Regions from separate parts of the Lysinibacillus sp. NPDC056232 genome, predicted to be linked through region 2. Evidence: predicted binding sites of a transcription regulator. Region 2 holds the regulator's gene; each other region holds the start of a gene.
What was found. The regulator LexA, encoded in region 2, represses DNA repair genes until DNA is damaged. The targets are predictions, from matches to a motif close to CGAACATATGTTCG.
Positions count from the first base shown of each region.

Region 1: ACFCYJ_RS11235 (YhjD family protein) is a predicted target of LexA. The motif match lies at 2,103-2,116, and genes of this name have one in related genera.
Region 3: ACFCYJ_RS10305 (carbohydrate kinase) is a predicted target of LexA. The motif match lies at 1,510-1,523, and genes of this name have one in related genera.

Region 1 covers NZ_JBHJTF010000012.1:28,308-31,593, forward strand. Annotated here, with positions in the region: gene ACFCYJ_RS11215 (hypothetical protein) at 1-767, shown strand, start outside; gene ACFCYJ_RS11220 (hypothetical protein) at 857-1,111, shown strand; gene ACFCYJ_RS11225 (hypothetical protein) at 1,254-1,505, shown strand; gene ACFCYJ_RS11230 (PH domain-containing protein) at 1,519-1,998, shown strand; gene ACFCYJ_RS11235 (YhjD family protein) at 2,139-2,495, shown strand; gene ACFCYJ_RS11240 (Ig-like domain-containing protein) at 2,521-3,286, opposite strand, start outside.
Region 2 covers NZ_JBHJTF010000001.1:235,099-238,384, reverse strand. Annotated here, with positions in the region: gene def (peptide deformylase) at 1-50, shown strand, start outside; gene ACFCYJ_RS01165 (YneB family resolvase-like protein) at 234-899, opposite strand; gene yneA (cell division suppressor protein YneA) at 896-1,213, opposite strand; gene lexA (transcriptional repressor LexA) at 1,376-1,993, shown strand; gene ACFCYJ_RS01150 (gamma-glutamyl-gamma-aminobutyrate hydrolase family protein) at 2,390-3,112, opposite strand; gene ACFCYJ_RS01145 (prepilin peptidase) at 3,200-3,286, opposite strand, start outside.
Region 3 covers NZ_JBHJTF010000010.1:114,764-118,049, reverse strand. Annotated here, with positions in the region: gene ACFCYJ_RS10315 (GAF domain-containing sensor histidine kinase) at 1-530, shown strand, start outside; partial or broken gene ACFCYJ_RS10310 (LURP-one-related/scramblase family protein) at 756-1,145, shown strand; gene ACFCYJ_RS10305 (carbohydrate kinase) at 1,556-2,647, shown strand; gene ACFCYJ_RS10300 (pseudouridine-5'-phosphate glycosidase) at 2,652-3,286, shown strand, end outside.

The DNA of each region.
Region 1 (3,286 bases), on a different contig from region 2:
TTCAAACCGTACAAACTGCATATGCTAAGCTGCCAGCAAATCAACAGCATTTAGCCAAACAGCAATATGAAGATTTGCTCAATAATCGTCTAGAAGACGGTAATGCACCAGATATCACAACATTAAATAATGAAATTGCAAAAATGGTCTCAAATGATAATGATTCGTATACAGTATCAATAGAAAAGATTAATGAGCTTTCAACTCAATATAAAAAGCTAAGCTCTAGTGATAAAAAACGTATTACGAATGCGTCGATCTTAACAACAGCGGTTTCCGATGTGAAAAAAGTAGAATCATTTATGAAGACGTATGAAAAATCATTTACTAGTAACCCAACAACTGTTATTAAAGCTTTTAATAAGCTAACTTCAAAACAAATGAGTTTAATTAGTCCAGAAATACGACAATCCATTATTGATAAAGATCAAGGTCAACAACAGTCTAATGAAAGTGCTTTGAAATTAGTTGAATCCATTAATTCACTGATTGTAAATGGTGAATATATTGATGACTTGGAAACGAAAGTAAAAGAAATCCGAACAGCATATGATGGCCTTAGTTCTTCGGAAAAGAGCGTCGTGAAAAATTATTCTAAACTAACACAAGCCGAGAGTGACTTGAAAAAAGTAGCCGATGTACATGCTCTTTATGTACCTGCGACAGAAGATAATGAAGCAGCTCGTAAAACTTGGCAAACTGCCTATGGTAAGCTCTCGAAAAAATTAGAAATTTTATATAAGAAAATGTATGCAAACGATTTATAAAATCGTTTAAAAGCCAAACCCCGAATAACGAAATTATTCGGGGTTTTAATGTGCGCGCCATGCATGAGGATGTCAATAAAAATTAAAAGTTGGGTGATAAAACGAGAAAGTTTATCGATAAAATTCAAAAGTTGGGTGATAAAACGAGAAAGTGTTCCGATAAAATTCGAAAGTTGAATGACAGTAAGTTTGATAACGCCTTCATGACCAACACCCTGCCGCTGCCACTTCGCTTTCGCGCAAAAAAACACCCTACCGCTTCGCACGTTGCCCTGACGCTCCCAAGAAAGCGCCCCACTGAAAACGACACCCTTAATTTCATTAATACAATTATTTTTCAGTAAAAAAAGCCTTTTGGTTAAATTTATCTTTTATATTTGTGTAGAATATCAATTCTTCGATATACTATTTATAGTTAATCTGTATAATAATTGAGGATTTTTTGTCATAACAAAAGTAGTTTGACATAGAAGGTAGGAACTAAAGATGTATAAAATAGGTGTTGTTGGCCCAATAAAATCAGTAGAAAAAATTATCGAGTTAGCACATGAAATCGAACAAGATATGGAGGTTATTTCATATATTTATTCGATTGCTACAGAAACGAAACATCTTGTGGAAACCTATAATCAAGAGGTTGATTTTTGGCTATTTTCGGGATACATACCTTATAAAATTGCTAGTCAGACAAGAGTCTCACAGGATAAGCTAGCACATATCATCTTTTCTGACTATTAGGAGCGATGAAGCGATGGTTAAAGCTTTAAATTGTCCAAACTGTGCTGCAACATTTGATCCAACGGAAAATGTTTGCGAGTACTGTGGTAGTTATATTATTACATCAAAGGCGAAACAAATCACTTTTGATTCCGATGAATATAAACTAGCAAATAAAAAAATCTTCTTTCACGAAATTGAAATGAATACAAATGAATTCCCTATACGCTCAGGGGTAGCGAATATGTATTACAGTGCAACTAAATCTGATGGAGGCCGTTTGTTGTTAACAAATCAACGTCTGATTTTTTGCGCTCACGCTTTTAATATTAATCCTAACTTATATTGGGAAATATATTTGGATGAAGTAGATCAAGTTAAACTAGGGTTAAATCTTTTCATCACACAAAGAATTCATGTTTTTGATGAAGAAGAGAATGAAACAACATTTATCGTTTATGGTGGGAAGCATTGGCTAAATGAATTAGATCATGCTTTAAACAGGATTAAATAGGGAACACGACATGCAAGGGACTAGATACTTAAATGAGCGCCTAGTCTTTTTTATTTCCAAAAACTTCCCTTTGCCAAAACACGAACGTCTGTTCTAAAATAATGCAAACGAATGTTCTTTTCTAAGGAGCGAGAGGTTGTATGATAAGTTTCGAGCAAAGGCGACTAATGCACAAATATGTGGTTTATGATATGGCCGTTCAATCATTGCAACGCGACTACAAAGTAATAGAAAACCTTAAATTGAGCAAAGTATATTTGCCAATCCTTGATAAGCTTTTAGATGATATTTCACAAGAATGTTACAATGCTAAAAGGCTGTTGGCCAAAGATAAAATAAGAGTCGTCCGGTGGGAAAAGGTCGATGAAAACTTTAGCGATTTAATTATTGCCACAGCTGGTGAAGACCAAGTGTTTACTTATGCTAATATGGCATTAAAAACACAGGTTGAAAAATTATTATTAAGTCACCAAAATAAAGACCAGGTGCTCAATTGAAAGTGAGTACCTGGTCATTTTTTGTTTAATATTCTCTTACTTCAAATGAAGCGATTTTATCATGAACAATATATTCCGTTACTTTTTTATAAGGTGAAATTGTTTTTGAAAATTTGAATGTTGATGTACCTTGTGCACTTTCAAACCATTTCAAATAGTTATTTATAACTATATTAGTAACGTCATATTCTTTTGTAATACCGTTTACTAATGTGATACTTAAAATCGCATTTGACAATTCATTGTTTGGTTTCTTAACAATTACTGTACTAGTGGCTGTAATATCAGTACCTTCAATCTTCGCAGTAATAATTGCTTCACCTTCGTGAAGGGCCGTAACATTACCATCCTGATCTACAGTAGCAATTGATTCATCACTTGATGACCAGATTACTTTTGCAGTATCAGGTGTAACTGTAGCTATTAACTTATCTTGGCTACTTTCTAGAAGTTCTAGTGCATTCCTATCTAAAGTTATAGATTCAGTAGAATCTATGTTAATTAACTCTCCATCTATATCAATAGCGTCTAATATTAAATACTTAGTAGTTTTATTTTTAATAACTACTTCATGTATTTTATCTTCTAGACCAACTTCTTCATAGATTAAAGTTTGTCTTTGTTGTTTATTGCTGTAAGCAGAATAAGTTTCGATGATTTTCCCATCTATTATAACTTCTATATTTGAAGAAGAAGTATTCCATGCTGGAGAGATAATTCTTAATTTCGTTCCTTTAAAGTTAAAGGTAAAGTAGGAATCAATAGCAGCTTGAGTATTATAAGTAGTAAAA
Region 2 (3,286 bases):
AAAATCCATTCAAACTACCAGACAATGTGACTATTGAAAGTTTGTATTAATTTATTACTTAAGGATAGATGGAACATAGTTATTCCTTGTACCCATCATTTTGATGGTAAAACCCGTCTCTACAGTTCTTCTATCCTTTACTTCGGTGACTGTATCCATCACTTCTCGGTCCTTCATCTCCATCTAGAGCCAAAAAAATCAGCGGGACGATCAAACTCCCACTGATTAAAACGTCACTTTATTTCGTTTCCCTCTTGATGTTCCCGATATCTCCTATGGACAGTGGCTTTGCTTACATCAAAGCCTAGACCTCTAAGAGTCATAGCGATTTCCTCAAAGGTGAAGCCTCGATTACGGAGCTTGACGATTTCTTCTACAGGGACATCTTTTCGTTCTTGACCGTTTGGATTCCCTCGATTAGATAAATTGTTTTCAGGGCGATAGCCATTTTCAACAGCACGACGCATGCCACGACGTATTTTAGCATTATGGATTCTGCGCTGGTACTCCTCTACAATTGCTAAAATTTCTAGGAGCATCGTATCCATTTCATTTAATTGTACAGGTCCCGCGTCTCGCATAGAGAAAACATTCGTTTCAGTTTTCTGCAATAAATGCAACACGGCCATTCGAGCATTTCCACGTCCTAAGCGTGTCTCATCCTGCACAAATAATGCTGTAACTTCTTTTTCTTTTATGAAATCAAGCATTTCTAGTAAACCTTCTCGTTCCACATCATAGCCGCTATGCTTATCCTTAAAAACACGCTTCACTTCGTAACCCTGCTCTTTAGCATAGCGTACTAGCTCCTCCTCCTGACGCTCTAACGAGGAGCTTTGTGTCTCTTTTTCTGTACTCACACGGCAATAGACAACAGCCGATTGTTGTTTAGTTATCATTTTACATTTCTCGCAATTTCAATTGAATTTATAGGATTGGGTTGGTCGTCACCCACTACTGGAATCACTAGAGATTTACCTGCAATAATTCGTACGTTCGATAATTCATTTTCTGCCTTAACAAGCTTAATCCATTCATCCGACTTCATTTTACCACGGTATTGTTCGGCTAACGACCATAAGCTATCACCATGTTCGATTTCAATTTCAGCGTATGTAACCTCGCCTGGGTCTGTTATAAAAAGATATGCTGTAAATAGTAGACAAGCTCCTAATAAAGTTGTAATATGTGGATTTTTTTTAAACCAGTTCATGTTTATAACCCCTTTCGAGAATGTTTGTTCGGAATATATGTTCTTATAATAATGCGAACAAACGTTTTTGTCAAACACTTTTCGAACCTATGTTTGCTTAAGTGTTCGCATTCTGCTATACTACTAATAAGTAGAATGATTAGAAAAAAGAGGTGAGCAATCATGAAAAAAGTTTCGAAAAGACAAGAGGCCATTTTAGATTTCATTAAAGAAGAGGTGCGCACAAAGGGGTATCCACCATCTGTACGTGAGATTGGTGAAGCAGTTGGACTTGCTTCAAGCTCTACAGTTCATGGACATTTAGCTCGTTTAGAGCAAAAAGGCTTGATTCGACGCGACCCAACTAAGCCACGTGCCATTGAAATTCTAGAGCCGGAGGATTCTATTCAAAAGCAACATGTTATACATGTCCCACTTGTTGGGAAGGTTACTGCAGGTTCTCCGATAACTGCTGTTGAAAATATCGATGAATATTTCCCACTACCAGATATTTATGGTACAAGTGAAGATCAGTTATTTATGCTAGAAATTATGGGTGAATCAATGATTGAAGCTGGCATTTTAGACGGAGATTTAGTTATTGTTAAACAAAAAGCAACTGCTGATAATGGTGATATTGTCGTAGCAATGACTGAAGAGAATGAAGCAACTGTAAAGCGTTTCTTTAAGGAAAAAAGTCATTTCCGTTTACAGCCTGAAAACGCAACAATGGAGCCAATTATCGTAGACCAAGTTTCTATTTTGGGACATGTTGTAGGTCTTTATCGTCGTGTACATTAAAAGTATCTCAATAGTAAAGTATAAAAAGAGGATTTTATGTTCACAAATGGGCATATACCTCTTTTTCTTATTTTTTGAGTGTTATTTTAAACATTAAAAAAACCCACTTTAAAATGGATTTCTACACCTAGCAAAGCCTTTAGTTAATTAAATCAGCTCATCTCCATAACGTGGGTTGATTTCCGTTCCGGCTGGGCGCTTTCCTGGGGGCGTCCGATGAGCCGCTTCACTCGCGCTGCTCGCTCCAGGGTCTCATCTGTGACGCTAATCCCCAAGGAGTCGCCCAGCCTCCACTCCAATCAACTTATATACACTAACTCTATTTTTTCATGTTTATCACCAAGGTTATCTTGCCCTTAGGTAAAAAAATCTATGCCATTAAACGCTTATCAAGTTTTATGCCTCTATCTTAAATTTCAAACTTGCCTTTACAAATGCAGTAAATAATTTCTTGGATACTTCATCTCCTGCTATGGCTAGCTCCTCAGGATGCCACTGTACTGCTAGACAAAATGGTAAATCTTCGTGTACTACCGCTTCAATGATACCATCACTTGATTTGGCTACTACTTTCAATTTTTCTGCTACTACGTTTATTGCCTGATGATGAAATGAATTCACCGCAATTTTTTCTTCATCGATCATCGTTGTTAATAATGTATCAGGTGTTAGATGAACATGATGTGTAGTAACGCCCCGTGCCGCTTGTTGCATGTGCTTTATTAATTTCCGACTGTGATACTCGCTCTCAATATCTTGATAGACCGTGCCTCCAAACGCAACATTTAGCATTTGAATCCCTCGACAAATTCCGAAAACCGGCATTTTCCGAATAAAGGCGGCTTCAATTAAGGACAGTTCTACAGAATCCCTTTCTGGATGAACCTTCCCTAATTTTGGTGTAGGTTCTGCACCAAAAAGAAATGGATGTACATCGTGTCCGCCCGATAGTAATAATCCGTCCGTCAACGATAAAATTTGTGCTACATCCTCTTCCACTCCAAGCGGAATTATTAGTGGAATACCCCCAGCTTCAATTATACTTTTGCTGTAGGCGGCATTTAATCTTGAGGACAAATCATCCTCTACAAAGGCTGTTATACCGATAATAGGTTTCATCTTATCCCCTCCATGATCTACAAGATTGATCTCGCATTAACTCTGATTGATGAAGACGATGAATCATTGAGGGCACCCCCTGATTAATTACCAAAATCCGAGATACCAATCCATCAACGCATCCCCATAGAAATAGATAATAATCGCCGCTAAAGCAATAGACGGCCCGAATGG
Region 3 (3,286 bases), on a different contig from region 2:
ATGATTACTTTAATGTAATGATCGAAGAGCTTGACCGTGCCAATTCTATTATTACTGAATTCCTTTCTATAGGTAATACAAAGACATCTGATTTACAGATGTTAGATTTAAATTCTATTATTCGAGATATTACCCCTTTAATAAAGATAGATGCATTTAATCAAAATAAAATTATTCAATTTAATCTGAAAGACATTCCAGATTTACTTTTAAATCGTAACGAAATACGACAATTGATAATAAATCTATACCGTAATGGCTTAGAATCAATGAGCACAGGTAAGGTTCTATCCATCAGTACATGCAAAGGAGATGAAAATTGTGTAATTCTTGCAGTACGGGATCAAGGAGAAGGTATCAGTCCTGCAATAGTAGAAAAATTGGGTACTCCATTTTACACGACCAAAGATAATGGCACTGGCTTAGGACTAGGCATATGCTATGCAATTGCTGCCCGTCATAACGCAAAAATTGAATTTCAAACAGGATCTGAAGGAACTACTTTTTTTATAAAATTTACTTATATATGAAAAAGTGAAACTCTCTTTAGTGTTGTTACGAAGAACCGTAGTGTTGAATAGATTAGCAAGATATGCAAACTTCTTTACTTGCATATCTTTTCTGTTATGAAGGTATTTACATATAATGCGCTGAATAAATTTATAAGTCCAAATCTAAAAAATTATTTCTATAATTATTAATAGCTATGATGAAATCTGCGCTATATTGATATGCTATTTCGAAGGAGGTGTAGAATGAAGCAACTTTATATAAAGCAAAAGGTATTCAGTCTAAGTGGCAAATTTACGGTAAAGGATCAGCAGGAGAAGGATGTTTATTACGTAGAGGGTAGTTTTATGCAAATTCCAAAGACTTTCTCCATTATGAATACAACAAGAGATGAAGTCGCGCTTATTACGAAAAAGGTGTTCAGCTTTTTACCGAAGTTTTTTGTTGAGGTAAATGGTCGAGAGGTGTTAACGATTAAGAAGGAGTTTTCTTTCTTTAAAGCACGCTATACGATTGATGCAGCAGACATTGAGATACATGGTAACTGGTGGGATATGGATTTTCAGATCTTACAGCATGGTGTAGTCATCGGTAAAGTGAACAAGGAGTGGTTCACTTGGGGAGATAGCTATAAGCACATCCTGTGATGACGCCTTCGTGACCAACATCATGCTGCTGTCGCTGCGTTAACACTACGCTTTCGCGCAAAAAACATCTGTTGGCCCGAGACCCTGGAGCGAGCAGACAGGGGAACGAAGGCTAAAACCATCACGTCCTATGATAACGCCTTCGGACCAACATCCTGTTGCCCCAAGCGGCTCATCGGACGCCCCCAGGAAAGCGCTCAGTCGGAATGGAAATCAGCCCCTTCTTTGCCGAAATGCCATACTTATTTAATACGACACCTTAATTTCATTGAAGTAATAGATATAACAACATGAAGTTGAAGCCAATATTATAACGGCTTCAACTTTTTTGTTAAAAAATTTTGACACCAACCAAACAAAAGTTTATAATATAAACAAATATAATAAAAGGTGATGCTATGAATGAAAGAGAACAGGCGGTCCTTGCATTAATTCGCCAGAATCCGTTTATGTCTCAGCAAGAGATGGCAGATAAGATGAAGCTATCTCGACCAGTCCTTGCTAATTTAGTGTCGAGCTTAACGAAGCAGGGGAAAATTGTAGGTCGTGCATATATTTTGCCTGAGGAAAATGAAATTATTTGTATCGGTGGAGCCAATCTTGACCGAAAATTTCATGTAAAAGGGAATGTCCAATTCGGTACGTCCAATCCTGCTAGCTCTTCATTTAGTGTAGGTGGTGTTGGACGAAACATTGCTGAAAACTTAGGTAGATTAAATCATCAAGTAACCTTGCTGACTACTGCCGGCAAAGATGCTGATTGGCAAGTGATCCAAGAAGCGTCAGAGCCATTTATGAATTTACGTTATGTGGAGCAGCTACCTGACGCTTCGACGGGTTCCTATACTGCGGTTATGGATGAGCAGGGCGAGCTAGCATTAGCGGTAGCAAATATGGAAGTATATGATCTTTTATTGCCAAGTTTGCTAAAAAAACATGAGGCAATGCTGATGAATGCGGGCTGCTTTATTATGGACTTAAACTGTCCAAAGGAAACAGTGGCTTACATACAGCAGGTTGCAATTGCCCGTGACATTCCGTTTGTCATCGTACCGGTATCTTCGCCAAAAATGAATCGATTACCTGATACGTTGCAAGGAGTAACATGGTTTATTTGTAACACAGATGAAGCAGAGACGATTGTTGGTCATAAAATCGAAAACTCTGTGCATTATGAAAAGGCTTTACAGCAACTTCTTACATTAGGTGCTGACCAGGTAATTATTACAGCGGGTAGCAAGGGTGTGTATGCAGCTTCCGTTACAACGAAGCCAAGTCATTACGCGGCTAAAGCTATAGATAAAATTGAAGATGTAACAGGTGCAGGAGATGCATTTGTCAGTGCTGTAATCCATAGCTGGCTTACTGGGCAATCATTTGCAACATGTATTGATGCAGGCTTAACGAATGCCAAAAATACACTTGCATCTCCATATACCGTAAGACCTGAGCTATCAGTTGATTTGTTAAACAGTGAAATGGAGGAATAACAACATGAAAGAATTCATCGTATTATCAGAAGAAGTAAAAGCAGGACAAGCAAAAGGCTTACCAATCGTAGCATTAGAATCAACAATTATTTCACACGGAATGCCATATCCACAAAATGTTCAAACAGCACGTGAAGTGGAACAAATTGTTCGTGATAATGGTGCAGTACCAGCAACTATTGCATTAATCAATGGTAAAATTAAAATTGGTTTATCAGATGAAGAACTTGAAATGTTCGGTAATGCTCAAGGCGTAGCAAAAGCATCTCGTCGTGACTTAGGCTATCTTTTAGCAACAAAAAAATTAGGAGCGACAACTGTAGCAGCAACAATGATTTGTGCGGAGCTAGCTGGTATTGAAATTTTTGTAACTGGCGGTATCGGTGGCGTACACCGTGGTGCTGAAACAACAATGGATATTTCAGCAGATTTAGAAGAATTAGCACAAACAAATGTTGCTGTAATTTGTGCGGGTGCTAAGTCAATTTTAGATATTGGTTTAACTTTAGAATATCTTGAAACAAAAGGTGTACCAGTTGTTGGATATGGTACAGATGAGCTACCAGCATTCTACACACGTCAAAGCGGTTTTGATGTCAACTTCAAGATTGATACGCCAGAGGAAGTGGCAGAAATGCT